3 regions of the Paraburkholderia sp. BL10I2N1 genome follow, and region 2 is predicted to be linked to each of the others. Evidence: riboswitches for the same ligand, from Rfam matches in the RefSeq annotation. Region 2 holds a riboswitch; each other region holds the start of a gene.

Region 1 (9,959 bases), 1.5 Mb from region 2:
GCAGTTTTCCCGCGATGCTGGCGATCCTGTCGGTGGCGGCTGTGCTGATTTTCGCCGCGCTGCCGATCTTCTGGACGGTGCCGTCCGGCTATCTGTCGGGCAACGCCGCGGCAGCCGGGATTGCGCTCATCAGCAGTATCGGCATTACGAGCGGGATTGTGAGCCCCTGGGTGATCGGCCTCATCAAGGTGCACACGGGCAGCATGGATAACGCGCTGTATCTGTTGACGGCGCTGCTGTTCGCTAGCGGTGTCGCCTTGTTGCGTGGTGTGCCGCGCGAGTCGCGTGCAGGGTGAGCGCCGCGACATCAACGATGTTCACTGCGGCTGGGCGGCCCACCACGTCCACCCGCCGCGGATCGAACACCGCAATTCGACGACCGAAAGCGGCGGAATTTCGATGCGCGCAAACGACTCGGGCGAAGCACCTAGCGCATGAACGATCGCTGCCCGGATCACGGCGGCATGCGTGACGGCGACGGCCGTGGAGGAATATTGCTTCTGGGAGTTCTGGGAAACACGATCTTGCGGCAACCCCTTGCCACGCTTGGCTTCGGCTAATTCTGAAGGGCCGACTAACGAGCGAGGCGCAGGAACAGGCGCGCTTGACGCTCGAACAAAAAGCCCCGCCGAAGCGGGGCAATCTCAATGCTGCGCGCCTAGAATTTTTGTTATTGCGTCACATTTTGGTTTTTTCGATGATTCCATATAATCCGGACAAGCAAGCCACTTATAAAACTCAAGTTCCTGTTTCGCAGTGTCGTTACGACATGCCGCCACCTGAAAATCAGTCCACCATAAGGCACTTGGCCGATTTATATAACAATGCCTTTCCCATGCCGCGCATCATAATTCCCTGTTTCAAAAAGTCGTGCATAAAGCCCTGCCAAAGTGGGGCTGATTCTCACCATTTAGTCATATTTAATATGTCTTTGAGAAACTTGTTCTGTGCTTTACGAGCATCATAAATGCACTGTTCGAATATGGCCGGAAACATTGAACCATCGTGTTCCGCCTTCCATCCATCACCTGAATCGCGTTGTAACTCGCAATATTTGATCGCGTCATCCTGTGCTTTCATATATTCATCGAGTAACTTTGTATGAACGTTTTCAGCGGGAATAGTTACTCTAATGCTTTTATAGAGTCGATTATTCTCTGCCGCAATGTCAACGCTCAGGCCGTGATAACATTCCGCATCCCCATAACCGCCGCCAAGATGTTTCAGGCAATCAGGATTAGTTTTTGCAGCTGCCGCGCCCGATAAGATAGCGAGGGACGCTAGACAGATAAGGCGGGGGCTAGTGAGAAGCATCATAAACCCCGGATTTGAACAAACGCGACTCAGCAACACGCCGGTTGCCAACCCCCTTATTTGTGCCTACACGATAATGCAAAATATAATCTGGCATTTCCTTGTAATGCTCGGAATTTATTTTTTTTATTATCTCCTTAGCGCCATCTCCCGCACCACAATTGTAGACAATGCTCACCAAAGCATCGTATTCATATTGATATAAAGGTACCTTTATGTCAGAGTTTAGGCGCTTCTCAACCTGCTCTATAGCCTTCTTCTTGAGGTTTCGCGCGCGTTCTAAGGAAATGGTATCCCCGACATTGATGTGATCGGAAGGAAGGATGCGATGCCCGCATCCGACTGTCGGAATTCCTACATTATCACGGTACGCCATCAGAATAAAACCTTCGATTACTTTGTGACCTCCGTAGATGCCGTTAAGAGTACCCGATTCCCACACGGCGATAAATGACAACCCGTCATTAGATACAAACCAAGGCTTGGAAAGCCGGCCCGTTTGGACGTTTACGCTTGAATTCGGACTGGTGTTTGTTACTGCGGTTGCGAGTGCATCAGGCATTAGACCTCCTGTTTGTGACCAAGGTAAATTCGGATGGATTGAGCGCCGTCTGTCTCATAGCGCGTTGTGCGTCCCTGCGAATCAGTTGCGCCGTGCTGCAGTTCGCCGGCAGGCATGCGAGCCGTGTAATACGTGTCCGCGAGCGCGCGGCCTTCACCGTCCCTGAGCGTGAACTGTTCGTCATAGGTAGCGCGTGGCGCGGATGCCGAACTGGCTTGCGCGCTGACTGCTGGCGCGCTGCCGCTGTCGATGTATTTGCAGCTACTTGCATAGAAGACACGACGCGCGGGTGCCGTTCGCATTTGCAAAGCCCGATATCGCCGCCAACCGCTTCCTGTGCGTCCAGGATACCGTCCCAGCCGCGCAGATAGTCCGATATCCCGCACCCGCAACGATTTCACTGAAAGACTGACACACTGAACACCACGCTTTTTGTCCTAGGTGCGTCTGCCCGCGCGTCCGGCCGTCTGGGCCTTCGATGGTTGCATGTTGCGCACCGCCGATCACGTGACTTCCATTCCCATTGCCGAGCGGATCGCCTTCCACGGCTGCATAGTAAATGGTCAATTACGCTTCCTTGTGACCCATGTAAACACGCAGGCGTTGCGCGCCATCCGTCTTGTAACGTGCCGTTCTGCCGGATGAATCGGTAATCCCGTGTTGCAGTTCACCCGATGGCAGGCGAACGGTGTAATACGTGTCCGCGAGCGCTTTACCTGCGGCATCGGTTAGCGTGAATTGTTCGTCGTAGGTTGCAGCCGGTGCGCCCGTCACAATGACGGATTGCGCCGCGCTCGCCGCGTTGCTCGCGCCCGCCGAACCCCGGTCCGTGTTGAGAAAGTATCCCGGATTGCTGCCGACGATTACCCAGTTCTTCCCGCACGGGCAAAGTACAGAATCGCCGTCAACAACAACGTTGCGCCCCTTATCGGATATTCCCTTGCCCGTTCCGAATATCCTGTGGGTCCCCTTGCAGTTGCCGCAGGTCGCCACGTCGCCATCCAGCGCGACCTTTTTCCCGTGATCGGTAATCCTCGTCGAGGAACCAATGACAAAACCGCCCGTTGTCGTCGGGTCGCCGTTCCGTACCGCTGCCTTACGCATCGGTGCCCCCTTCGTGCGTGGCAACGGTCGGGGGCATCGTATAGGATGGATCAAACAGGCCGGGAATCTGTTCGCCATGGCGGACCGTGATGCCCCATTCATCCTGCATTGTTTCCGTGATCGTGTCGCCGTTGCTCAGACGTGAACCGACCAGCGCGAGCGGCTTATCTTCACAGAGAGCGGCACAGCCTGCGCCGTCAATGATGGTGGCCGCGCTGCCGTCGTCGTAGGTGACCACATCGCCCACACGGGCGAGGCCCTGTCCGTTAGTCTCCACCTGGGTCGTTACCCGGGTGACACGCCCGCCGCGCCTGGTGCGCGAACCGATGGTGACAAAAAGGTACGTCGTTTCGTTTTTCTGCTGTTCCTGCATCTTTAAGTCTCCTATATAAATAAGCACTGCTTCACCACCCCGGAAGCGTACCCTTTCCAGAATAGCCGTAATTCCTCAGACGTTCTTTCAAGAATTGCCAGGCAATGACGGCCAACAGGTCGCGCGGATGCTCCAGCCCTGCCACCAACAAGAAAGCCGACCCTTGCGAGGTCGGCTTTTCGTGCCGGTCTGTATCAGCGCCCGTCGTTAGGGGTACCGCCGGTCATCAAAACGAGCGCGATCCCTCAGCGAGCCGCAGCCAGTTGCTGATCGCAGCCGGTATCCGCCACCGGTTCTGATCCCGATCGCGCAAGGCTGCGACGACCGCGACATCAACGATGCTCACTGCGTCTGGGCGGCCCACCACGTCCACCCGCCGCGGATCGAACACCGCAATTCGACGACCGAAAGCGGTGGAATTTCGATGCGCGCAAACGACTCGGGTGAAGCACCTAGCGCATGAACGATCGCTGCCCGGATCACGGCGGCATGCGTGACGGCGACGGCCGTGGAGGAGTGATCCAGCTCGAGCGCATCGAGCCATCCGCCGACGCGCAGGCGCACCGCTGCGAACGACTCGCCATCGGGAGGCGCCGCCCCGGCCTCGCGAGCCCATGCCGCCAGCGCATCGGCTTCTTCGCTGGCGACGTCTGCAAGACGCCTGCCACGCCATTGCCCCGGGTTCATGTCGGCCAGCGCTTCGACGGGGACGGCGGTGAATCCAAGCCCTTCAGCCGTGTCACGCGCGCATGCCGCGGGGCTGCAGAAGACCGCATCCGTCTTACCAGCCAGCGACATCACGCGCGCGCGGCATGCCGCGACCTGGGCGAGACCGCACGCGTCCAGCGGATCGTCGGCGGGAAACCGTCCGCTGCGCAGCGCCGCCGTTGCAGCGTGACTGATCAATAGCAGGCGTGTCTGCATCCTGTGTCCTTCTGGTTGAAAGTACCGCGCGCTTTGTCCATTCATCGCGCTGCGCAGCGAAGTTTAGCGCGTAGAATAACGGCACCGAAGCGAGGAAGCCGGTGTAAGCCCGGCGCGGTCGCGCCACTGTAATCGGTTCATCCACAAGCCGAAAGCCAGACCTGAGCTTCGTGTCATCCCTTCCTGTTCGACTATCGGGGCGCGTAACCCCTGGAGAGTTCCGTCATGACTGACACCGTTTTCGAGCCAACTGCTCAACCGACACCGATCCCCCTGCGCGAACTGCTTCCGTGGGTGGTCTTCGGCGGCTTGCTGCTGTTGCTCGCACTGTATTTCGTCGGCGCCGAACAGGGCGCGACTTCGCTGGTTCCTGGCATGTACGTGCACGAGTTCGTTCACGACGCTCGCCATCTGCTCGGCTTCCCCTGTCACTAACGGGGAAACTTCATGGTAGGCAAACTGTTATTGCGCGGGATGCTCGCAGGCATCGCCGCGGGCTTGCTCACGTTCGCATTCGCCCGGGTGGCCGGTGAACCGCACGTCAATCAGGCTATTTCATTCGAAGAAAAAGCCGCCGCCGCACGCGGCGAAGCGGCGGAGCCGGAACTGGTCAGCCGTGAAACGCAGGCGGGTCTCGGCTTGCTGACTGGCGTGGTGGTCTATGGCGCGGCCCTCGGCGGCCTGTTCTCGCTCACCTTCGCGTATGCGTACGGGCGGGTCGGCAAGCTCGGTCCGCGCGCGTTGTCGGCGGCGCTTGCGGCGGCGGCGTTCATTGCGCTGGTGATCGTGCCGAATCTCAAGTACCCGGCCAATCCACCATCGATCGGCGACCCTGAAACGATCGGCCAGCGTACCGGGCTGTTCTTCCTGATGATCGCGATATCAATTGCCGCACTGGTGTTCTCGCTGAAGGTGCGAGGACGCGCAGTCGCGCGCTTCGGCCAGTGGAATGCGGCGATCGTGGGCGGCCTGGTATACGTCGCGATCATCGCGGCGGTGCAGATCGCTCTGCCGACGATCAACGAAGTACCCGATGCCTTTCCGGCGACGCTGCTGTGGCACTTCCGCGTTGCGGCCATCGGCATGCAGTTGATCGTCTGGACGACCATCGGCCTGTTGTTCGGCTGGCTGGTCGAACGCAGTGAGCGCGCGCAGCAGGGTGGGCGTGCAGCTGGCAAGTCGGCCTGGCAGTAGCGGGCTGACTGCTTCCGGCGCCCGGGCTGCATCGCTGCTCAAGTCGTGCGGTTGGCCGTGCAGGCGCCGGCTTCACCGGAACTCTCGGCAGCCGTATTCTTCACATCATTTAGCAAGCCCAATCCCATCCGCGTGTTTCTGACGCCGAACCCGACCGTGCCGCCACGGTTGCGTTCGGCGTCTTGCCATGGTGCGGGACATTGTCCGCGCCCGCGCGGCTGGTGCCCGCAAGTCCAAGGTTGAATTGCTTTTAATGTGAGAGTCGCATGAAGAAAGTCTCAAGATCCGGCTCAACCTGCCGATAAGCAGATTCGTAAGGGCGGTTTACCGCTTCTCCCGATGGGGTCTAGGGGCGATGTCCGGAATATCCTGACCCCAGCGAAGCTGGCGTATCGTCCGCGGATTTCCGCGGATTGCAAGAAAAAGAACCAGAGAGAGCGAAGAAATGGGGCTGTCATCCGAAGGGCCAACTCCTGGGTTTAAGGCGTTTGCTGAGTCATTGCGTTCACGCCGATGGGCCGGACCGCTCTGGACCCTGTCGCTTGCGTTCGTGGCGACGATGCTCACCTGCATGGCGAGCGGGGCACTCAAGAGTATGGCCGGCGAAATCGCCCCAATCTGGCTGACCAACGCCGTGCTGCTCGCGCAGATGATGGTGGCGCGCCCGGGGCGGGTGGCCTGGGTGTTTGCCGGTGGGCTGGCGGGCAATCTCGCGGCCAATCTGCTCGGCCTGAGTCTCGCGGTCTCGTCCTCCTACACTGCGGCCGACATGCTCGAAGTGCTGGTGGCGTTCAGCTTCGCGCCACGTATCTCGTCGGTCGTCGAACTGATCCGTCCGAAGCAGCTCATCCGCTTTCTCGCTGGCGCCATCCTGCTTGCGCCCGTCCTGTCGGGGCTCGTCGCCGTAACCTTGCTGCGCGGACAACTCAGCGGGTATATGTTGCCGAACCTCGCCAACTGGTTCGTTTCGGATGCGCTGAGTCTCGTCCTCTTTACGCCGGCGGCGGTGGTCTTCTGGACCGGCGAAGTAAAGGGCCTCTTGCACCCCGAGCGCCGCTGGAAGACGGGGCTGCTGTTGCTACTGGTCTGCGTCGTGACCATGGGCGTATTCGGGCAAAGCCGTTTTCATCTGCTTTACTGGGCGCTCCCGCCGATCGTTCTGCTGGCGTTTCAGGCCGATCTCGCCGGCGTGCTGCTGGGTTTGCTGCTATGCCTTGCGATTGCGGTCACTTTCACGATGCGCGGTTTGGGACCGCTCTGGATGTTTCATTATCAGAGCATGGAAGGGCGCATCTTCGCGCTGCAACTGTTCCTGCTCGCTGCGTTGGGCATCGCGCTGCCGATCAGCGTCACCCAGTCATTGCGCAACCGCCTCGTCGGGCTGCTGCGCGAGGGTGAGCGCCGCTACCGGATCCTGGCGGAGAACGCGACTGACATCGTCATGAGCATGTCGCTCGATGGCCGTCTCACCTATGTTTCGCCACGCGCGAAGGCCGTCATGAAATGGGCGCCCGACGATCTCGTAGGCGTGTATTACCCGGACCTTGTCTTGCCCGAGGATCGCGAGGCGCTGGCCGCCACCATCGGCCGGCTGGCACGTGACGCGACGGAGGCCTCCCAGGTGAGCCGCTTCCCGCGCCCGGATGGCCGGATTCTGTGGATGGAAACCTATCTTCGACCTGTGATCGATCCGTTTTCCGGCGAGCCCGAAGCACTGACAGCGACGGCCCACGACATCACCGAGCGCAAGGTGGCGGATCAGCGCCTTGCGGAAGAACGCAGCGAGCTGCAGGGACTCGCGTTCCGCGACGGCCTGACGGGGCTTTTCAACCGGCGCCACTTCGACCGTGAGCTGGGGTTCCAATGGCAGCAGCAGGCACGCACGGAAAGCGAACGCTCGCTGGCCGTGATCATGGTCGATGTCGACGCTTACAAGAGCTATAACGACCACTATGGACACCAGGGCGGCGACGATTGCCTGCGCACCATCGCGCAGGCAATCGCCAACCTGGCAAGACGGCCCGCCGATGTGATGGCCCGTTATGGCGGCGAAGAATTCGCACTGGTTCTGAAGGAAACCGGCCAGCAGGACGCGTTGCTGGTAGCCGAACGCATCCGGCAGGGCATCGAGGCGCTGCAGCTTCCCCATGCGGCGAGCGGCGCAGGCATCGTCACGATCAGCGTGGGTGTGGCGGCGCGGCGGCCGTGCGAGGGTGGAACCGCAAGCGAACTGGTGGCGGCTGCGGACCGGGCGCTGTATGCGGCAAAGAAACGCGGCCGCAACCGCACCTGTGTGGCGGACACGTATGACGTGGGCGATGTGACAGCGTGAAGGGGCTTCAGGCCGAACCGGATGGAACGGGTCGGGTAGGCGTCGGCAGTGGATATCCACGAGTCGTCTGCAATGGCGTGCAACCGGCCCGTTGTGCGTCAGCCGCACATTTCTCGATCCGGGGACGCCGCGATCTCTGGAATAATGATCCGCTCGTGACATGATGTCCGGATCGAAAGGAGAACCTCGCGATGTCCCTCGCTGAATCCAAAGTGCCCCGCGTGCTGTTGACGAACGACGACGGCATCGATGCGCCCGGTCTTGCGGTGCTCGAAGCCGTCGCGGCCGAGCTTGCAGACGAAGTCTGGGTTGTCGCGCCTGAGCACGATCAGAGCGGCACGTCGCATTCGATCAGTCTGCATTCGCCGCTGCGCGTGACCCAGCAGGGCGAACGGCGCTTCGGCGTCGTGGGTACGCCGGGCGATTGCGTCGTGATGGCCGTGCGTCATCTGATGGTCAATGCGCCGCCAACGGTCGTACTTTCAGGCATCAATCGCGGCGCCAATCTCGGCGTCGAGACGATGTTCTCCGGCACCGTCGGCGCGGCGATGACCGGGTTGCTGCTCGGCCTGCCCGCCATCGCATTGAGCCAGGCCTTCCGCGACCGCGAGAAGGTCCGCTGGGATACGGCGCGCGCGCTCGCGCCCGGCGTGATCCGCCAGTTGCTCGCGGTCTCGCACCATGCACCGACGTGTCTGAACGTGAATTTCCCCGACGTCGACGCCGCGGTTGCCGGGCCGCTCACGGTGACGAGGCAGGGCGTCGGTCTTGTCGAAGGGATCGACGTGGTGCCGCAGGTCGACCCGCGCGGCTTTGCCTATCACTGGCTGCGCTTTCAGCGCGGGCCGCGCGAGAACGCGCCCGATAGCGAAACGGCCGTGGTGGCCTCAGGCCGCGTGTCGGTCACTCCGCTCAACTTCGATCGTACCGACGAACAGACCTTTGCCACGCTGGCAGCCGCATTGCAGAGCGCGGAATGAACTGGTCAGGCCCAGCGCAGGGTGATCGCCGGCGGACCGCGCCGGCTCAGGTCGCAAGAGCCTGACGAATCGCGCCGGCGAGTTCGGCTGCCGCAAACTTCGGGACATAGCCGTTCGCGCCAGCGTTCTTCACGTGCGCTTCATTCGCGGCGCCCGTCAGCGACGAGTGGATGAGGACCGGAATGTCACGCGTGCGCTCGTCGCCCTTGATCTTGCGTGTCAGCATGAAGCCGTCCATTTCCGGCATCTCCAGGTCCGTCAGGACAAGGGCGATGGTGTCCCGTACCCGCCTTCCCTGCGCCTGGGCCTTGTCGGCTAGATTCTGTAGCCTGTTCCAGGCCTCCTCGCCCGTCTTCGCCATCTCGTAGTCTGCCCCGATCGCGCTCAGCGCCTGCTCGATCAGCTTGCGCGCAAAGCCGGAGTCGTCGGCCGCGAGAATCTTCGTGCCGCTCAAGAGGCCGAGCGCCTCGCCGACCGATGTCGGGTCCACGGCCGGATGCTGGGAGGGAAACACATCGCGCAGCACCTGCTCGACGTCGATGACCTGGGCGAGGCGCGAATCGCCCGTGTTGCCGTCGATGCGCGCGATGCTGGTGACGAGATTCCCGCCCGCCGCGCCTTCGGCGGACAGCACCTGGTTCCATTCGAGCCGGACAATGTCGTCGACTTCCTCGACGGCGAACGCCTGCGTCGAGCGGGCAAACTCGGTGACGAGCAGAATGTTCAGACCTCGCGACGGCTCGCAACCCATTAGCCGAGGCAGGTCGATCACCGGAATGATCTGCCCGCGAATGTCCACCGCACCCATCACGTAGGGCGACGAACCGGCGATCGGCGTGACGGGCGGCATCGTGGAGATTTCACGTACCTTGAACACGTTGATCCCGTATAGCTCGTGCGCGTCGCTGCCTGGCACTGAGCCAAGCCGGTACAACAGTAGCTCGAACTTATTGGAACTCGTCAGGCTGCTGCGCTCGTGATTCGGATGTTGATCGGCTGACATGGGAAGGGCTCCGGGTTTCGATGCGAGCGTTGCGCCTTGACCCTGTGCGATCCGGCGTGAACCTCGTGCGTCTATTTGTTATCGGCCCCGTGGGCGGAAAGTTCAGTCGTCCATTCGTCATGGTCGGACGGCAAAGTTCTGGCCGCCGGCGGCGGTGGGCGGCGTTTGTCGCG
Region 2 (9,959 bases):
ATGACCGCTTCTCGACCCCGGTCTCAGGGGAGCTCGGACCGATGCCGGGCGTCTACATCCACGCGAACGTGCTCGATACGTTGCTGAACGGGCGCGCTATTCTGCCGGCCCACGCGTGGCTGCTATTCGCCGTGTCGCTGCTTCCGCTTGGCGTGCTGCTTGGCGGATTCCTGGTGCTGTCGCCGCGTCGCTCGCTGCTGCTCACAATGGGGCTCTGTGCCGCGATGGCGGGCGGCAGCCTGGCGCTGTTGTACGGCGCGCGACTGTGGATGTCGCCAGTGCCCGCCATCTTCGGCCTCGTCGCCGTGTATCCGATCTGGAACTGGCGTCGCCTCGAGATGACGATGGCCTATCTGCGCAAGGAGTTGCAGAGTCTCGCCGACGAACCCCATCTGCTGCCTGAAGCGCCACAAGAGCGCAATGAATTCGCCGGCGATGTACTCGAGCAGCATATGGCGCTGATGGCGCAGGCGGCTCAGCGCGTGCAGGACATGAAGCGCTTTGTCTGGGACAGCCTCGATAGCGTGCCGGAACCGATTCTCGTCAGCGATCTGCGCGGCGTCATACTGATCGCGAATCACGCGGCGAAGTCCCATTTTGCACGGCTCGCCGCGCCCGCACCGGAGGGGCGCGCGATGCGGGATGCGCTCGGCGATCACGCGTTCGTGAAAACCATCGATTCGCACGCGGATACCGACGCGTTCGCCCGCGGCCACTGGCCTGCGCCACTCGATCCGACGCGACGCGACTATGCGGACATGATGGAGCAGGGCATCGAGGTGCGCGACGGCGACGAGCGCGACCATCTGTTGCGCTATGCGAGGTGCACCAACGCACAGGGCGAGGTGACGGGCTGGATTGCCGGCCTGGTCGACGTGACGGCGTTGCACGCGGCCGAACGTCAGCGCGAAGACGCGTTGCGTCTGCTTTCGCACGACATGCGTTCGCCACAGGCCTCGATTCTTGCGCTCGTCGAGATCGAGCGGGCGCGTATCGAGTCGGAGCATACGCGCGAGTTGCTGGATCGCGTCGAACGTTACGCGCAGCGCGCGTTGACGCTCGCCGACGACTTCGTGCAACTCGCGCGTGCGGAATCGCAGACCTATGTGCTTGAACCGCAAAGCCTCGTCGAACTGCTGATCGATGCAAGCGATGAAGTCTGGCCGCAGGCGCACGCGCGCCGCATCCGTCTGGAGACGCAACTGGAACAGGACGGTGACGATGCCGACGGTTATTGGATCTGTGCCGACCGTTCGCTGATGACGCGCGCGCTTGTCAACATTCTGAACAATGCAGTGAAGTACAGTCCTTCGGATACCCGGATCGCCTGCACGATCTCCCGTGAGGCTGGCTTACCGGCTCGCGTGCAGTGCACGATTCGAGACGAGGGCTACGGCATTCCTGCTGAAGAGCAGGCGCAGCTCTTTGAGCGTTTCCGGCGTTTTCATGAGTCGGAGCGGCCGGAGGTGGGCGGCGCCGGGCTCGGGATGGCATTCGTCAAAACCGTGGTGACGCGCCACGGCGGCGATGTGCACGTCGAAAGCGAAGTGGGCCGTGGGACGGCGTTCACGGTGTCGTTGCCGGCATTCGATGAAGTCGCTGATTGATCACCGCAAACACCACGAGTGCGAATAACTTTCGAAGCGGGACAAACTTGAAACCCCTGTTGATCCTCAGCGCCGCGCTCGTCGCGGCGATGCTTGCCGGATGCGCCGGCGTCAAGACGGATGTGCGCGTATCGCCCTTGTCCGCCACGCTGGCTGACGAGCGCACCTATGACTTTGCGCGTACGTCGCCACAGGAGGCGACTGCCGAACATGCGCAATACGAAGCCCTTGTGCGCGAAGAACTCGCGCGCTACGGGTTCGCCGTGGCATCGAAGGAACGTGCGCGATATGTCGTGTCGCTGGCCTACGATACGCGGGCGGCGGCGGTCGTTGTCGACGTCGCGGGCTGTGAGAGCACAACCGAAGCGTGTGAGGCACCAGCGACGACGAGTGTTTTTCCTGGGCGACGGCTCTATCGTCACTCGCTGACCATGCGCTTTTTCGATCGGACGAGCGGTCAGGAAGTCTACAAGGTCACCGTGACGAAGAGTGATCGCGACGCGGACCCGCTCCACGCTGTGCCTTACCTAGTCAAAAGCGCGCTGGCCAGAATGCCCTATGCAGGGAACCGGGACTGGCGCGTGACGTTCGGGAGCGTGGAGACGGGCAGGGCACCGGGGATCGAGTCCGTCAGCCCGGTCACGCCTTAGCTGTTCTGTCGGCTACGGCTACGGCTGCCGCTACGCGGAGTCAGTGCCGTCGCTTTCAGGCCAGCGGTTCTCGAACACGCACTGGTCGAGCGGCATCCGTGACGCCCAGCGTTCGGTTTCAAGCATGGGTTGCGCGTAAAACTCGTCGACATGCCCGAGACACAGGATCGCAACAGGCCTCGCGCCAGCGGGGATGTGCAGCAGCGTGCTGACCGCGTCGACGTCGAAGATCGACACCCAGCCCATCCCCAATCCTTCCGCGCGTGCGGCGAGCCACATGTTCTGGATCGCGCATGCAACGGAGGCCAGATCCATCTCCGGCAGCGTGCGGCGGCCGAACACGTGTTTCTCCCGTCCATCCATCAACGCCACCACCAGCAGTTCGCCGCACTCGAGCATGCCTTCGACCTTCAGCTTCATGAATTCATCATGCCGCTTGCCGAGGGCATCGGCGGTCTTGAGCCGTTCGCTTTCGACGGCGTCATGCAGGGCACGGCGCAGCGCAGCATCGGTGATGCGAGCGATGCGCCATGGCTGCATGAAGCCGACGCTCGGCGCATGGTGCGCCGCATCGAGGAGCCGCTGCAGCACGGCGGGATCGACCGGGTCGGGCACGAAATGGCGCATGTCGCGCCGCTCGTGGATGACCCGATAGACCGCCGCGAGATCGGAATCGCTAAAACGCTTCGCCATGAAAGAGTGCGGCCGCGAAGGCCGGATTGGAGGGCCAGTAGCTGTGCATGTAGGTTGCGACGATCTTACCAGCCCGGTACACCGCTTCGCCTCGCGCATCAGAGTGCGGGCGCACGGACGTGAGGTACGGCGCCATGGTCGTCGTCATATGCGAGTAGTGAAACGTGTGGCCGGTCATCGTGCCGTGCATGCCGTCGAGTTGCTGCATCCCGAGCGACGCGAGCCGCGTCTGCATCGTTGCGTGGCCTGGCAGCACGCCTAGCATCAACGTGCGTTTGCCGCCGGTGTCGGTCAATGTCTCCAGCAGATACAGCATGCCGCCGCACTCGGCCACGAGCGGTTTGCCGGACGCTGCATGAGCGCGAATGGTAACGGCGCTGCACGTGTTGCGCGCGAGCCGCTCCGCGTGCAGCTCGGGATAGCCGCCGGGCAGATAGAGCGCATCGGCGGATTGCGGCACGGGTTCGTCAGCGAGCGGGGAAAAATACGTGACGCGCGCGCCCAGTGTCTCCAGCAGTTGAACATTGGCGGGATAGATGAATGCGAACGCTGCATCGCGTGCTACCGCGACCTGCTTGCCGTCGAGAAGACGGGGGACCGCCGTGCGCGCCACCGGTCCGAAGTCGACCGCCTGCGGCAGTTCGACAAGCCGCGTCTGCGCAAGCGCGTCGGCGGCGCGATCGAGCCGTGCGTCGAGGTCCGCTATTTCGTCTGCCTGGTGCAGACCCAGATGGCGATCTGGCAGTTCGATATCGTCCTTGCTAGCGATATATCCGCTCCATTGCATGCCGGCTGGCAACGCTTCTTCCAGCATCTGCGCATGACGCGGCGACCCGACGCGATTGGCGAACACGCCATGAAACGGCACGTTCGGCCGGTAGTTCGCAAGCCCAAAAGCAACCGCACCGAACGTCTGCGCCATCGCTTTCGCTGAAATCACGGCGACGACCGGTACGCCAAACGTCGTCGCCAGATCGGCGCTGCTCGGCGTGCCGTCATAGAGGCCCATGACGCCTTCGATCAGGATCAGATCGGCTTCGGCGGCCGCCTCGGCGAGCATCGTGCGACAGGCCGCTTCGCCGACCATCCACAGATCGAGCGACTGCACGGGTGCACCGCTTGCGCGCGCGAGAATCATCGGGTCCAGAAAATCCGGCCCTGTCTTGAAGACCCGCACGCGACGCCCCATCCGCTGGTGATAGCGGGCGAGTCCGGCCGTAATCGTGGTCTTGCCCTGACCCGACGCGGGCGCGCTGACGAACAGGGCGGGGCACGCGGGCATCGCTCAGAACTCCACGCCGCGCTGCGCTTTCACGCCCTGCTCGCGATACGGGTGCTTGACGATGCGCATTTCCGTGACGAGGTCGGCGGCTTCGATCAGCGCGTCCGGCGCGTGACGTCCGGTCACGACCACGTGCAACATGTGGGGGCGCGCGGTCAGCACGCCGAGCACTTCATCGAGCGGGAGGTATTCGTACTTCAATACCGTGTTCAGTTCATCGAGAATCACCATTTGATAGTCGCCGCTTTCGATCATCCGGCGCGCTTCGTCCCAGCCCTTGCGGGCGGTGGCGATGTCGGCTTCACGATTCTGCGTATTCCAGGTGTAGCCGTCGCCCATCGTGACGAAATCGCAATGCGCCTGGGCGCCCAGGAAATCGCGTTCAGACGTATGGAGCGCGCCCTTGATGAACTGCACGACGCCGAGCCTCATCCCGTGTCCGAGCACGCGCACGGCCATGCCGAAGGCGGCCGTGGTCTTGCCCTTGCCAGTGCCGGTGTTGACGATCAGCAGGCCTTTCTCGACGGTTGCTGCGGCCTGCTTCTTTTCGTGGCCTTCGCGGCGGCGCTGCGTCATGCGTTGATGCGATTCGAGATCTGTTTTCATGGCGTTTCCTGTTGCCGGGATCCTGTCGTGCTGCGTGACGATGTGATGATGGAGGCGATCGCGACGGTTACGCCGCCGACCACCGTTTTGCCGACGATCAATATCGAGTCGGGAGAAGCGAGAAGCGCGCAGGGCTCACAGACGCCGTCGACGCCTGCGAGCCCGCGAACTGTGTGAGAGGGCGTCGGCACCGCGCCAAACCCGGCGATCTGCTCGCGTGTAAACCTTCGCAACGGGAGGGCATGACGCACACAGAATTCGATCAACCCAGGTTCCTCGGCTTTCGATTCGACCGTCGCAACCTCGCGAACGTTGTCGAACGGTCTGCCCGCGAGCGCTACCGTTACCGCCGCCTCGATCTGTTCCGCCGAAGCCAGCCGTCTGCAACCGATGCCCACGGTGAGCGTCTTCATCGATCGTGGCTCGCCGATGGGATGCCGTGCGCCGACACGCCGCCGATCACGACAATCGCGGGCGAACCGAGTCCGGCGCTGGCCACGTGGTCCGCCAGCGTATCGAGTTGGGCGAGCACATGGCGCTGCTCGGGGCGCGTCGCCGATTCGATCGCGGCGCAGGGTGTTTGCGGATCCATCCCGGCCTGTAACAGCGCCGTGACGATCTCGTTCAGGCGACGCATGCCCATGTAGATCACGAGGGTCATGCGTGTGGCGGCGAGCGCGTTCCAGTCCGGCTCGCTGCTGCCCGCGCCATGACCTGTGACGAACACGACGCCCTGCGCGTAATCGCGGTGCGTCACAGGAATGCCGATCGCTGCCGGCGCCGCGATGCCCGCCGTGATGCCGTTGATGATTTCGACTCGAATGCCTTCGGCTTGCAGCGCCTGTAGCTCTTCGCCGCCACGGCCGAAGACGAACGGGTCACCGCCTTTCAGCCGTGCGACGCTGCGCCCGGCGCGTAGATGAGCAAGCATCGAGGCGACAATGTCGGCCTGCGAGGCCGACGGCTGGCCGCCGCGCTTGCCCACGTACACGACCTCGGCGTCGGTCCGCGCGAACTGCAGGACATCGGGATTCACGAGATCGTCGACGAGTACGACGTCGGCCTCGCCGAGCGCGCGTGTCGCCTTGAGCGTCATCAGTTCGACGTCGCCGGGGCCGGCGCCGATCAGCCAGGCGCGGCTCATCGCGGGCAGCACGGCGCGGGCCTCGCCATGTTGGCGGGAGACGGAAGCGGAAGGGCCGTCGCGAGGACGGGCCCGGAGAATGAATGGGTCATGCGATGCCACACGTCATGCGCAACGACCGCGCGTCTCGCGCACGCGGCCGGTCGCGCTCAGGCACCAGGTTCCGTCCCCCGCGGATCCGGCGTTCGGCGATCGCGACGGTCGCCCCTTGCGTTGGCCGGTATCCGGGCTGACGACCTCATGTCATTCGCCTTCCCAGCTGCCAGTTGCAGACAGTGGCGTTGAATGACATGCGCGGACCGAAGTCCGCAGGCCGCTTACCGTTGCGGGGACAGCACAGGCCGGGCGCGTTGCCGCGCTTCCTGTTTCCCGTTTAACTGCACATGCGAACGCACGTGCGGGCACCAAACGCGCGCATACGATAGCACGGGTTTGCCCGGCGCAGGCTGCAGGGGGTTTCACTTGCCCGCTGTTGCCCTGAGTTGCCCTGAGTCCCTTCAGGCAGGGCGTTTTCTTGACGCCGGGTTTGACGGAGCCTACACTCCCACGCACTCTGGTGCTCGCGTGCACGCTCTGTGCACGCAGTTAAACGGGAAACAGGGAGCCTGTCCTGCACGGATCGGGCCAACCTGTGCTGCCCCCGCAACGGTAAGCGAAGGCATCGTGAAAGCGATGCAAAGCCGGCTTCAATGCGTGCGCGTCATGACCTGACAGGCAAGCATCTGTCCACTGCGCGTGATGTCGAATGCGCGGGAAGGCGAAGCGGCGTTTTCGCGAGCCCGGATACCGGCCAGAAAATACGGATTGGCGCCGCGGGGATGCGGCGCATGGTCCGCGTAGTCCACGAATTCACTGAGCTTCCGGTTGTTTCCGTAAGGCCGTATTTCGTCCCCGCGTGTTGCCCGACGATCGTCTGACGTTTCGACTGTCGCATCGCGGCGTGAGCATGCCGCAGGGCGTTGCGGGCGGGCATCCGGTGAAGTTCGGGGCTTCATCCTTCAAACAGTCCACCACCCTGGAGTCAGGATGCAGACGCGCAAAATTCCCGTAACGATCGTGACGGGCTTCCTCGGCAGCGGCAAAACCACCTTGCTTCGGCACATTCTTCAACATGCGGGCGGACGCCGGATCGCGGTGATCGTCAACGAATTCGGCGAACTGGGTATCGACGGTGAGATCCTCAAGGGTTGCGGCATCGGTTGCGACGAGGAAGGCCGCGAGGTGGAAGGGCAGTTGTACGAACTGGCGAACGGCTGCCTGTGCTGCACAGTGCAGGAGGAATTCTTCCCGGTCATGGAGCAACTGGTTGAGCGTCGTGACCAGATCGACCACGTGCTGATCGAAACGTCCGGCCTTGCGCTGCCCAAGCCGCTCGTGCAGGCATTCAACTGGCCGCAGATCAAGAACAGCTTCACCGTCGACGCAGTGGTCACGGTAGTCGACGGGCCTGCCGCAGTGAGCGGCCAGTTCGCGGAGAATCCGCAGGCAGTCGACGCGCAGCGCAAGGCCGACCCGAATCTCGACCACGAATCGCCGCTGCACGAACTGTTCGAAGACCAGTTGTCCTCCGCCGATCTGGTGATTCTCAACAAGACCGATCTGCTTGCCGATGCGCAACTGGCTGCCGCGGAGGCACTGATCCGCGACGAAATTCCGCCCCAGGTCAAGGTGGTACGTGCGCATCTGGGGCAGCTCGATCTGCACGCATTGCTCGGGCTTGAGTCGGCATCGGAGGACACGATTCATCTGCGTCACGACCATCACGGGTCCGCAGACGATCCCGATCACCATCACGACGATTTCGATTCCGTTGTCGTTCAGGCGCAGGTGTCGTCGCGTGAAGCGCTTGTCGCAGCATTGCAGGGGCTGGTCGAGAACCACACGATCTACCGTGTGAAGGGTTTTGCGGCCTTGCCCGGCGCGGCGATGCGGCTCGTGATTCAGGGCGTGGGACGTCGTTTCGACAGTTACTTCGATCGTCGCTGGCAGGCAGGTGAGCCGGTAGCGAGCCGCTTTGTGCTGATCGGCGAAGATCTCGATCAGGCGACGCTGCAGCAGGCGCTGACGGTCGCGCTGAGCGCCGAGCCGCAACAGGTGTAACGCGGTATGCATCTGCTGCGCACCACGCCAGGTGGCTTCGTCGACGATACCGCCGGCGTCATACGGATCGACCAGCAGCCGGCGGACATCGTCGTGCTCAGTTCGGCCGATACCACGTTGTCCCTGCTCGCAAGCGTTTTTCCGCGGCTGGGCGCGGATTTTCCGAGCCTGCGGCTCGCGAACGTGACGTTCCTGCGGCAGCCGGCGTCGGTGGATTTCTACGTCGAAGACGTGTTGCAGCATGCGAAGGTCGTGATCGTTGATCATCTGGGCGGCGAGACGTACTGGCCTTATGGCATCGAGCAGGTGGTCGCGCTCGCGGGGCGCAGGCAGCAACTGCTCGCAATGTTCTCCGGCGATCTGCAGGAAGATCCGAATCTGCTCGCGCGCAGCACGGCGGACGCTACGCTATGCCACCAACTGTGGCGCTATCTGCGCGAAGGCGGCGCGCAAAACGCGGAAGCGTTCCTGCGTTTCATCGCTTTCCGCGCGTTCGGCTGGGGGCGTGAGCCCGCACTGCCTCAGCCTTTGCCGGCGGCAGCGCTCTATCATCCTGCACGCGACGTGCCCACGGTGGCAGACTGGCAGGAGCGCTGGCGCCCCGGCGCGCCGGTTGCCGCGATCCTCTTTTACCGCGCGCATTTGCAGGCGGCGAACACAGCTGTGTTCGATGCGCTGATCGATGCGCTCGATGCACGGGGCCTGAATCCACTGCCGCTTGCGATCACGTCTCTGAAAGATGCGGTCAGTCGCGACGTGCTGCAGCAGCTGTGCACACAGCACGACGTGGCGTTAGTGCTGAACACGACGGCGTTCGCCGCGTCGGCGATTGACGATCCCGAGCCGTTGGCGCTCGCCGGCGATGCGCCCGTCATGCAGGTGATCCTGAGCGGCGGCAACCGCGACGACTGGGTCAAGGACAATCAGGGCCTCAATTCCCGCGATATCGCGATGCACATCGCGTTGCCCGAAGTAGACGGCCGCATCATTACACGCGCCATCAGCTTCAAGGGGCTTGCCTATCGTTGTCCGCACACCGAAGTCGACGTCGTGCGCTATCGGCCGGACCTCGAGCGGGTGGCGTTTCTCGCCGAACTGAGCCGGCGCTGGTGCCGCCTGCGGGGCATCACGAACTCGGACAAGAAACTCGCGCTGATCCTCGCGAACTATCCGGTAAGCGAAGGCCGGATCGGTAACGGCGTCGGGCTGGATACGCCAGCGTCAGTGGTCGGCATACTCGCTATGCTGCAAGAGCAGGGCTATCGCGTCGACAATTTGCCTGCCGATGGCGATGCATTGATGTGCACGCTGACCCAGGGCGTGACGAACGATCCCGTCGTGCGTGATCTGCGTCCTGCATTGCAAAGTCTTTCGCTGGATGACTATCTGACGTATTTCCAGCAACTGCCCGCCGAGGCGCGCGACGCGCTCAATGCACGCTGGGGCCCTCCAGAACAGGACTCGACGATCCGGCGTGGGCGCTTCATGATCGCGGGCTGGCGCTGCGGCCATGTGTTCGTCGGCATCCAGCCGGCCCGTTCACGCGACGGCGGCGATTACGCGAGCTATCACGACGCCGATCTCGTGCCGCCGCACGCTTACCTCGCATTCTATTTCTGGTTGCGGCACCGCTTCGATATCGATGCCGTCGTCCATGTCGGCAAGCACGGCAATCTGGAATGGCTGCCGGGCAAGAGCGTCGCGCTCAGCAATACGTGCTGGCCGGATCTGATTCTCGGGCCGATGCCGCATCTTTATCCGTTTATCGTCAACGATCCGGGCGAAGGCAGCCAGGCTAAGCGGCGTGCACAGGCCGTCATCATCGATCACCTGATGCCGCCGCTCACCCGCGCGGAGAACTATGGGCCGCTACAGGA
Region 3 (9,959 bases), on a different contig from region 2:
TGAAGCGCCATTCGGTTTCAGTGACCGGCGTGATGGACAGCCGGTTGCCTTTGGCAAGCACACGCATGTCCGCAAGTTCAGGATATTCGCGCAGCTTTGCGAGCGGAATCAACGGGATCTTCTTCTTGAAGGCCACGTCGACCAGTATCCAGCGCGGTGTCTCGCGGCTCGATTTCGGATCGTAGTACGGACTTTTCGAATCGAACTGGGTGGGGTCGGGGTAGGCCGTCGACGATACCTCTGCGATCCCGGCGATGCCTGGCTCTGGACAACTCGAATGATAGAAGAGAACACCGTCGCCCACCTGCATCATGTCGCGCATGAAGTTGCGCGCCTGATAGTTGCGCACGCCCGTCCAGGGAAGGGTGTGCCGAGCGGCTTTGGCGAGGTGGTCGATGCTTGCTTCGTCCGGTTCGGACTTCATTAGCCAGTAGCGCATGAGTCGATTTGAACGTTGAGAAGAACACAGGATAAGCGCAATGCGTGACGCGGTGCTAGCGATGCGGAACTACGAACGGAACACTACAAACGGAAACGGCATCGGACGAATGTCCGATGCCGTTGAATAGGTCCCCGCCATAGCCGCTAGGCCGGCATCCTGAACCGGGAGTTCAGAATTGGTCGCAGTTAGCAGCACTTCGGGTACATCAGACAGAGTGACGCGCACACCCGTGCTGCAAATTTCCGCAACCGTGCACATGGCATTGGTTCAAGGAATATATGACCTTGGCGAACCAGGCAGGGAAGCTGATAAAACTGACTGGATCCAGACGCTTGAGGTTACCTCGCGAATTGCTCTGAATCCGAAGCGGGCCCAATGTTCCAGATGGCCTGCCTCTGAACAACTTTTACTGCACACCGTACTGCTGGATTACCGCGCCCAGCTGTTCGTTCATTGAGTGCATTGTACGCCGGATTTCCTCGGCGGGAAATGATTCTCCGTGACGTACGCTAGCCTGCAACTTAAGCAGTTCCGATGCCAGCGACAGCGCAGCCATGACGGCAATGCGATCCTGGCCGCGAACGTTGCTGGTCGAACGGATCTTCGACATCTCCGCATCGACGCGAGCAACGGCTTCGAGCAGTGCGGCTTCCGTTTCCGACGAACAGGCGAGACGATAGGGCTGGCCCAGGATCGAGACTTCGATCTGCTTTGTGGTCATGCATTTTCTCCGTGGCGGGTGACGTCGCCGCCGGCTTCGGTTTCGACTTCCTGCTGCGACGACGCGAGCAGATCAAGTTGATTGTCCGGCTCGGCGTGCGCTTTCGCACGCGGGAGTTTTTCGAGGATGGCGTTCAGCCGCACCTGGGCGTCGTCGATCTTCGATGAAAGCGAATCGCGCTCCGCTTGCAGCGCGTTGCGCTCTTCGCGCATCTGCTCGAGTTCGGCACGCGCGGCCTCGCATTCTGCGCGAGCGTCGGCGAGCTGCTTTTCAAGCGCGCGACGCGCTTCGTGATGACGCTGGCTGATTTCGATCAGCCGGCCAATATTCTGTGAGAGTGTTTCGAGTTCGGTGAGCATGTGCTGCGTCCTCTAAAGACACGGCATTTTAGCGCGGAATGTGACAGCTTCCGACAATTGTCTCGTTTCGAGACGTAACATCTCTGCTTTATACCTGCTTTATGCCTGTTTCGAGCGAGTTTCGTGCCTGTGACATGCGGAAACTTTGCTCACATTGCACGCGACGTGCGCACGCGAATTGCAGGAATCGACCATTCTTGACGCCCCAGGAAGCCCCTCCTACACTTGCGGCACTTTGGTGCCCGCGCGCGTTTTCACATCGTGCGCAGTTAAACGGGAAACAGGAAGCCGCGTCCGCCAGGACGAGCCAACCTGTGCTGCCCCCGCAACGGTAAGCGACCGCATGATGTCATGCAGGTCGACCTGGGCGCGTCTCCGGCGAGGCGCGCAATGCCACTGCGCAATTCTTGCGTGGGAAGGCGGGTCGATGTGTCGCCAGCCCGGATACCGGCCAGAGTGAGGGGCGTCGTCCGCGTGGCTTCACGCCGGCGGACCGCCCTGTTACGCACCGGCTCGCGGGGAAGCAGGCCGGGCACGCTATCCACAGGAAACAACCGGATGTACACGCCCATCGCCGGCACGGCACTACTCGCCGTGGCCGGCTTGCCGCTCGGCGCGCAAGCCTTGCCCGCAACCACGGATGAAGCGCCTGCGCTCGCGCAGGATACGGCGCCGTCGGTCGCGCCGGGCAACATTGCAACCTCCAGCACAACGGCCGCTCCCGCCACGAAGTCCGCCAGCACCACGCTCACGCCGATCGTGGTGACTGCGGAGCGCGGCGCGCAGCCGCTCGCCGACGCGATCCCTCAGACCACGCGGTTCGACCAGCAGGACATCGCCGACACCACGGCGCGCGATCTGCCGGGTTTGCTGCAGCTCGCGCCCGGCGCGCAGATCGTGCGCAATGGCGGCCCGGGTTCGTCCTCGAGTCTATTCCTGCGGGGCGCTTCGGCACAGCAGTCGCTCGTGTTGATAGATGGTGTGCGTGTCGATTCGGTCAGCCTCGGTAGCGCACAGATCGAGCAGATCCCGCTCGACCAGGTCGATCACGTCGAAGTGGTGAACGGCAATGTGTCGGCGCTGTATGGTTCCGGCGCGATTGGCGGCGTGGTGCAGGTGTTCACGAAGGACGGCGGCGATCATCCACCGCGCTTCAATTTCTCCGTCGGCTACGGCAGCTATCACACGCAAAGCCAGCAGGCCGGCGTGAACGGTGCGCTCGACAGGGACGGCGCGACGACCTTCAGCCTGTCGCTCGCGCGGACGAAAGACGATGGCTTTTCGTCGATCGATCCCGCGCTCGCGCCGGTCAATCCGAACGCCAATGGCTATCTGAACGAAAGCATCTCGGCATCGCTGCGCCACACATTCAACGACAGGTGGGACGCGGGCATCCGCTATTTCCAGTCGAACGGAAACAACAGCTTCGACGATCCATTCGGCGCGCCCACCGATCTCAACAACCTGTACAGCAGGGTTCAGCAGGCGTCGGCATTCGCGGACGGTCGCGTGACCGACTGGTGGGCGACGCACTTCGTCGTCGCGACGGGCAACGATCGCAGCACGACGGCGTTGAACGGCCTTTATGCCGACCACTTCAACACCGACAATAATCAGTACACGTGGCAGAACGATTTCACGTTCGCGTCGCAGCAGAAGGTCAAGGCAGGCTACGAGCATCTCGACCAGAGCCTCGATTCGGATGAGTACGGCGCGCCCGCCCGTCACGTGGACTCCGGGTTTATCGGCTATACGGGGCGCTTCGGCCGAAGCCAGTTCCAGGCCAACGTGCGGCGCGACCAGTACTCCGATTTCGGCGGCGCGAACAGTTACTATCTCGGCTATGGCCACGATCTGAACGAGCACTGGAAGGTGACCGCAAGCTGGTCGAATGCGTTCCGCGCGCCGACCTTCAACGATCTGTACTTTCCGGGGAGCGGCAATCCGTCGATCCAGCCTGAACACAGTCATTCGATTGAAGCGGCGTTGCAGTACGCATCGGATGCCCTGGGCGTGTTGCGACTGACCGCGTTCCAGACGCGCTATACGAACCTGATCGAGTATCAACAGGTCACGCCGGGCGTGTATGTTGCGCAGAACGTCGGGCGGGCGAAGGTGCAGGGGCTCGAAGGATCGTGGAGCGGCCATCTGGGCAAGACTGACGTGCGTGCTTCGGTGACGTTGCAGAATCCCGTCGACGAAGACACGAACACCGATCTGAATCGGCGCGCGCGCCGCTTCGCATCGCTCTCGGTGAACCGCGACGTTGCCGGATGGCGCGTGGGCGGCGAGTGGATCGTAAGCGGCGAGCGCGACGATACCGGCAACACGCTCGGCGGCTATGGTGTAGTGAACCTGTCCGCGCGCTACAACATCACGAAGGCGTGGTACGTGGCGGCGCAGATCCAGAATCTCTTCGACAAGGACTATGAACTGGCCTACACATACAACACGCCACGACGCGGCGCCTGGCTCACGCTCGGCTGGCAGCAGCAGTGATGCGCATGGTGTACTGAGCCATTGTGTCTTCTGAAACCACGCCCATGAGTCGCCTCGCACTGCGTACCGTTGCCGGCATGACCGCGAAGCGCGCCGCGACGATCTGGCTCGTGCTCGGCGTGCTGGCGGTCGTCGTGTTTGTCGCATCGCTCATGCTTGGCAGCGTGCCCGTGTCTCCGCTGCGCGTGCTGGCTGCGCTGCTGCCGTGGCATGGCAGCAGCGCGTTGGCATCGACGGACCTCGCGGGGGAAATCGTCCGCAGCTTGCGCCTGCCGCGCGCGCTTGCCGGATTTGCGTGCGGCGCATTGCTCGCCGTTGCCGGTGCCCTGTTGCAGGTGCTGCTGCGCAATCCGCTCGCCGAACCGTACGTGCTAGGCGTGTCGGGCGGCGCGGCCAGCTTCGCGCTTGTCGCGATGATCGCGGGTTGCGCATGGTGGATCGTCGACGCCAGCGCATTTGCCGGCGCATTGCTGTCGATCCTGCTTGTGCTGGGGCTGGCACGTCACGACTTGTGGCGAGGCGAGCCGCAGGACACATCGCCGCGTTTGCTGCTGACAGGCGTCGTGATTGCAGCGGGCTGGGGCGCGGTCATCACGTTGCTGCTGAGCGTCGCGCCGGAGAGCCGTCTGCGCGGCATGCTGTTCTGGCTCACTGGCGACCTGAACGGCGGCGGCACGCCATGGGTCGCGCTTGTCGCGGTGCTGATCGGGCTCGTCGCAATCGTGCCTGTTACCCCGCAACTGAACGTGCTGCTGCGCGGCGATGCGGCCGCGCACGCGCTCGGCGTCACCGTCATGCGGCTGCGTTTGCGGGTGTACCTCGTGGCCTCGCTGGCAGCAGCCGCTGCCGTCACGACGGGCGGCACCATCGGCTTCGTCGGCCTTGTCGTGCCGCACATGCTGCGGCTTTGCTTCGGCAATGACCAGCGTATGCTGCTGCCCGCAGCCGCGCTTGCCGGAGGCGTAGCCGTGATGGGCGCCGATCTGGTTGCGCGCACCGTGATCGCACCGGCGCAATTGCCGGTTGGCGTGATTACGGCGTTGACGGGCGTGCCCGTCTTCCTGTGGATGCTCTTGCGCAGGCGGCGATGATGACGCGTCCTTCCCTCAATGCGCCTGCACTTAGTGCGCAATGTGTGACGTTGCGTGCAGGCGCACGCACGTTGCTCGACGATTTCACGCACACGTTTTATGCCGGTGAAGTCTGGTGCATCGCCGGACCGAACGGTGCCGGCAAGACGACGCTGATCTCGGCGCTTGCCGGATTGCTTGCGCCCGCGACAGGCCATGTCGAAGTCGACGGCCTTCGCGTCGCGGACTGGTCGCCAGTCGATCTTGCACGCCGCCGCGCGCTGATGCCGCAGGGCGAACACGACGCGTTCAGCGCGAGCGTGCTGGACATCGTGATGCTCAACCGCTTTCCGCATCTCTCGGGATGGGGCTGGGAAGGCGCCGAAGATCGCGCGGCGGCGCACACGGCGCTCGATACGCTGGGCCTTGCCCCTCTGGCGACGCGCGATGTGTTGTCGCTTTCGGGCGGCGAGCGTCAGCGGGTCGCGCTGGCTGCGGTGCTGTGTCAGGATGCACCGTTGTTGCTGCTGGATGAACCGCTGTCGCATCTTGACCTGCATCACCAGATCGATTGCCTCGAAGCGTTGACGACGTGGGTGCAGCACACACCGCGAATCGTCATCTTTTCGTGTCACGACCTCAATCTTGCGCGCCGTTTTGCGACGCACGCGTTACTGCTCGAAGGAAACGGCGGCGCGCACGCGGGCGCCGCGCGCGACGTGCTGACACCGGCGCTCGCGAGCCGCGCCTTCGGTTATCCGCTCATCCTGATCCGCGACGGCGACCATGAAGCACTCGTTCCCGCGATGCACCCGCGCATGCGCCGGGCGACGCATCAGGACACAAATAATCCCTCAACGAAAATGAACATGACCTCTTCCCTACTTGCGTTACCAGTTGTCGAACCGCTCGATCAGACCTTGCGTAACGAGTTGCAGCACATCATCGACACGAAGACGAAGCCGCCTGGCAGCCTCGGCCGTCTCGAGTCGCTCGCGCGCCAGATCGGCATGATCCAGCGCACGACGCGTCCCACCATCGAACGTCCGGCGATGATCGTATTCGCCGCCGACCACGGCATCGCGCACGAAGGCGTGAGTCCGTATCCGCAGGCCGTCACGGCGCAGATGGTCGGCAACTTTCTTGCGGGCGGCGCGGCGATCAATGCGCTGAGCGGCGTGGCGGGGCTCACGCTCGAAATCGTCAACGCGGGGGTGGCGACGCCGTTGCCGCCGTCGGATGTACTCGTCGATATTCCGATCGCGCGAGGCACGCGAAACTTTGCGCACGAGCCTGCGATGACGCGTGAAGAAGCGCTCGCCGCCATGCAGGCCGGCGCGGCACGCGTGCGCCATCACGCGGCGCTGGGTACCAATGTGATCGGCCTCGGTGAGATGGGCATTGCGAATACGTCGGCGGCCGCGTGCCTGATGAGTCGACTCTGTGGCGTGCCGATCGACGAATGCGTCGGACGCGGCACCGGTCTCGATAACGCCGGTCTCGCGAAGAAGAGCAACGTGCTGGCGTCGGCGCTTGCCATTCACGCAGTCAGCGACGACCCGCTCGATGTGCTCGCCACCTTCGGTGGCTTCGAGATCGCGATGATGGCCGGTGCGTACCTCGCGGCGGCGCAGGAGCGGATGACGATTCTCGTCGACGGTTTCATCGCGACGTCCGCGCTGCTCGTTGCCGATGCGCTTGCGCCTGAGGTGCGCGGCTACTGCGTGTTCGCTCATGCGTCGAATGAGGCTGGACATCGGCGCATGCTCGACTATCTCGGCGCGATTCCGCTGCTCTCGCTCGATCTTCGGCTGGGCGAAGGCACCGGCGCCGCGCTGGCGTTGCCGTTGTTGCGCGCGGCAGTCGCGTTCATCAACGAGATGGCGAGTTTCGAATCCGCCGGTGTGGCTGACCGCGACGCCTGAGCCAATCGCATACGGATGTAGAGGGGCCGCGCCATCATGAATCCGCTTGCCGAACTGCGTTATTTCTTTACTGCGCTGGGTTATTTCACACGGGTACCGGTGCCGCGCTGGGTCGGCTATGAGCCGCACTATCTCAACGCGGCGGCGCGGTATTTTCCACTCGTCGGCGCGTTGGTGGGCGGGGTTGGCGCGCTCGTTTATCTCGCGGCGTTGCGCGTGTTTCCGGCGGGCGTCGCCGTGTTGCTGTCGATGACCGCGACGCTGCTATTGACCGGCGCGTTTCACGAGGATGGTCTCGCAGACTGCTGCGATGCATTTGGCGGCGGCTGCACACGCGACGACGTGCTGCGCATCATGCATGACTCGCGCATCGGTGCGTTCGGCGCCATTGCGCTCGTGGTTGCGCTCGCGTTGAAATGGCAGACGCTAGTCTCGCTGCCGCCATTGCGCGCTGCGTCGCTGATTGTGACGGCGCACACGGCGAGCCGCGCCTGCGCGATCAGCTATCTGGCGACGCTCGATTACGTCCGGCCCGAAGGCAAGGCGAGGCCCGTTGCGCAGCGCATGACGCCCGGTGCGTTGGCGCTCGTTGCCGCATTCGGACTGCCATGGCTCTTCTGGCCGGACTGGCGCGCGGGCTGCGCCACGCTTGTCGTGCTGATCGCACTTCGCTTCGCCCTGGGGCGCTATTTCGTGCGGCGCATCGGCGGCTACACCGGCGATTGCCTCGGCTTTGCACAGCAGGTCTTCGAACTCGCGATCTATCTGACGGGGCTTGCATGGATCTCGTTCTGATCCGTCATCCGGCGGTCGCGGTCGAGGCGGGCGTTTGCTATGGTCGCAGCAATGTACCGCTTGCAGGCGACCCGCAGGCTTGCGTCTCAGCACTGGCGAGTCGCTTCGCGCAGTTCGACATACCGGCGCCCGACGTTACGCTGACCAGCCCGCTTGGACGCTGCGCATCGGTGGCTGAATCGTGGGCAGCCTGTTGCGGCTGTCAGTGGCGCACGGACCCGCGTCTGCAGGAGATGGATTTCGGCGCGTGGGAACAGCAACGCTGGGACGCAATCGACCGCGCGTTGCTCGACGAATGGGCTGCCGATCTTCAGCACGCTCGCGCACATGGCGGCGAGAGCGTTGCCCAGTTCAGCGCACGAGTACAGGAATGGTTCGACGACGTGCAGGCGCAGACTGATCGCGCATGCGTGCACGTCGTCACGCACGCGGGCGTGATTCGCGTGCTGGCATCCATCGCGCTAGGGATCCCGCTTGACCGTTGTCTGTCCTGGTCGGTCGACTTCGCCAGTGTGGCCTGGTTGCGAGGAGGCGATGCGGCCGGGCGGTGGGCGCTCGTACGCTGGAATGCTTGAGACCGCGCAGTCTGGTAGCGCGAGTTCGAGTGCTCCGGGCTTACTGTCCTGCACCCGCTCTTCTCGAGCGCGCTGTCTCCAGATCCTGACACAGCAGCGCTGCGCCCTGCGCGATACGCGGAGCGGGGCGGCTGATCAGGTCACCATCGATTGCAAATAGGTTGTTGTGTGCTACTGCCGCGAGGCCTGGCCAGGCACGCCATGTGTCGAGCTGCGGCATTTGCGTGTCGGGTGCGGTAGCGCCTCGCGACGCGGTCACGATCGCCTCCGGATTCGCCGCGAGCACCGCTTCGGTTGAGACGGTGGGCGCAAGCGGCTCCAGTTTCGCGAAGACGTTGCGGCCGCCGCACAATGCGATCACGTCGCTGATCATGTGCTCGCCGTTGAGCGTCATCAGCGGCTGATCCCACACCTGGTAGAACACGCTGACGGGCGGCCGCGCAGCATAGCGCGCGCGCAGTTGCGCAATGTCGGCCCGATAGGCGTTCGCCGCGGCATCCGCGGTCTGCGATGTGCCAAGCAGGGCGCCCAGCTTCGTCAGTGTGACGGCGACATCGTCGAGACGATGCGGCTCGCTGAAGAAGAGCGGGATATGTAGCTCGCGCAGACGGTCGAGCTGCCGCTGCGCATTGCCGTGACGCCACACGACGATCAGATCGGGTTTGAGCGCGACGATGCGTTCAAGGTCGAGCGCCTTGTTGTCGCCGACGCGCGGAATCTGTTTTGCTTCAGGCGGATAGTCGCTATAGGTGACCGCACCGACGAGTTTCGCTCCGCCTCCTGCCGCGTAGAGCAATTCGGTGACATGCGGCGCGAGGCTGATGACGCGCTGGGCGGGAGCTGAGAGCGTGACGGTGGCGCCGGAGTCGTCGGTGACGCTGACCGTCGTGGCGTGCGCCGACGGTGCGCACGCGAACAGGCCAGCGAAGATCAGGAAGGCAACGTGCGGCAATCGGCGGATCATCGGTTGTCAAAACGAGGAGTGGCAGCGATTTCGCGCATGCTCGCGGCGAGAGCATGCTCAAGACGTGCCCATTGCGCATCGGGGCCGGGCAGTCCAAAGCGCACACTGGCAGGCTCTGCAAAGAAGCGCGTCCAGATGCCACGCCGTGCGAGCGCATGATGCAGGGCGTGAGCGCGCGCATCGCAGGTCCATGCGAAGAGCGGCGTGCGATGCAGCGACAACCCTTGCGCACCGAGCAGCGCAGCGAGACGGGCGCTTTGCGCTTCAAGTTGCGTGCGCATATCGCGCTGCCATTCGAGATCACCGAAGGCGGCGCTCACCGCATGCCGCGCCGGACCGCTGACGGTCCACGCACCGAGCGCATCACGCAGGCCAGCGAGCAACGTGGGCGTAGCAAGCACGAAACCCGCGCGCACGCCGGCAAGCCCGAAGAATTTTCCCGGCGAGCGGAAGACGACGAGTCCCACGCGATCGGTCCGGTTCGCAAGCGACGCCGATGGCATCGCATCAGCAAACGCCTCGTCGACGATCAGCGAGCCACCCCGCGCCGATAGTTCGGCATGCCACTGAAGCAGCGTTGCAGCCGGGACGTGTTGCGCAGTCGGATTG

Evidence for each region. A riboswitch is a leader RNA that binds a small molecule or an ion and turns the genes downstream of it on or off. The one in region 2 is predicted to bind cobalamin.
Region 1: it holds a riboswitch for cobalamin, as region 2 does, so the genes downstream of both, B0G77_RS29785 (CbtB-domain containing protein) here and cobA (uroporphyrinogen-III C-methyltransferase) in region 2, are expected to answer to the same signal.
Region 3: it holds a riboswitch for cobalamin, as region 2 does, so the genes downstream of both, B0G77_RS00925 (TonB-dependent receptor) here and cobA (uroporphyrinogen-III C-methyltransferase) in region 2, are expected to answer to the same signal.

What each region holds. Positions count from the first base shown of each region.
Region 1 is NZ_SNWA01000002.1:1,723,717-1,733,675, reverse strand. Features, by position in the region: gene B0G77_RS29825 (MFS transporter) at 1-296, shown strand, start outside; gene B0G77_RS29820 (histidine phosphatase family protein) at 318-533, opposite strand; gene B0G77_RS29815 (hypothetical protein) at 904-1,314, opposite strand; gene B0G77_RS29810 (lysozyme) at 1,301-1,876, opposite strand; gene B0G77_RS29805 (hypothetical protein) at 1,876-2,178, opposite strand; gene B0G77_RS44715 (PAAR domain-containing protein) at 2,444-2,980, opposite strand; gene B0G77_RS29795 (PAAR domain-containing protein) at 2,973-3,353, opposite strand; gene B0G77_RS29790 (histidine phosphatase family protein) at 3,696-4,277, opposite strand; cobalamin riboswitch at 4,322-4,461, shown strand; gene B0G77_RS29785 (CbtB-domain containing protein) at 4,503-4,712, shown strand; gene B0G77_RS29780 (CbtA family protein) at 4,725-5,471, shown strand; gene B0G77_RS29775 (diguanylate cyclase) at 5,971-7,803, shown strand; gene surE (5'/3'-nucleotidase SurE) at 7,995-8,783, shown strand; gene B0G77_RS29765 (chemotaxis protein) at 8,830-9,786, opposite strand.
Region 2 is NZ_SNWA01000002.1:174,266-184,224, reverse strand. Features, by position in the region: gene B0G77_RS22755 (CHASE2 domain-containing protein) at 1-1,607, shown strand, start outside; gene B0G77_RS22750 (DUF4136 domain-containing protein) at 1,655-2,257, shown strand; gene bluB (5,6-dimethylbenzimidazole synthase) at 2,288-2,950, opposite strand; gene B0G77_RS22740 (cobyrinate a,c-diamide synthase) at 2,934-4,232, opposite strand; gene cobO (cob(I)yrinic acid a,c-diamide adenosyltransferase) at 4,236-4,838, opposite strand; gene B0G77_RS22730 (cobalamin biosynthesis protein) at 4,835-5,251, opposite strand; gene cobA (uroporphyrinogen-III C-methyltransferase) at 5,248-5,982, opposite strand; cobalamin riboswitch at 6,180-6,406, opposite strand; cobalamin riboswitch at 6,520-6,792, shown strand; gene cobW (cobalamin biosynthesis protein CobW) at 7,009-8,082, shown strand; gene cobN (cobaltochelatase subunit CobN) at 8,089-9,959, shown strand, end outside.
Region 3 is NZ_SNWA01000001.1:195,011-204,969, reverse strand. Features, by position in the region: gene B0G77_RS00945 (EVE domain-containing protein) at 1-439, opposite strand, end outside; RNA gene ssrS (6S RNA) at 567-748, opposite strand; gene B0G77_RS00935 (cell division protein ZapA) at 849-1,163, opposite strand; gene B0G77_RS00930 (ATPase) at 1,160-1,522, opposite strand; cobalamin riboswitch at 1,742-1,993, shown strand; gene B0G77_RS00925 (TonB-dependent receptor) at 2,081-4,021, shown strand; gene B0G77_RS00920 (iron ABC transporter permease) at 4,066-5,112, shown strand; partial or broken gene B0G77_RS44005 (ABC transporter ATP-binding protein) at 5,109-5,897, shown strand; gene cobT (nicotinate-nucleotide--dimethylbenzimidazole phosphoribosyltransferase) at 5,961-7,016, shown strand; gene B0G77_RS00910 (adenosylcobinamide-GDP ribazoletransferase) at 7,053-7,811, shown strand; gene cobC (alpha-ribazole phosphatase) at 7,796-8,386, shown strand; gene B0G77_RS00900 (cobalamin-binding protein) at 8,427-9,350, opposite strand; gene cobD (threonine-phosphate decarboxylase CobD) at 9,347-9,959, opposite strand, start outside.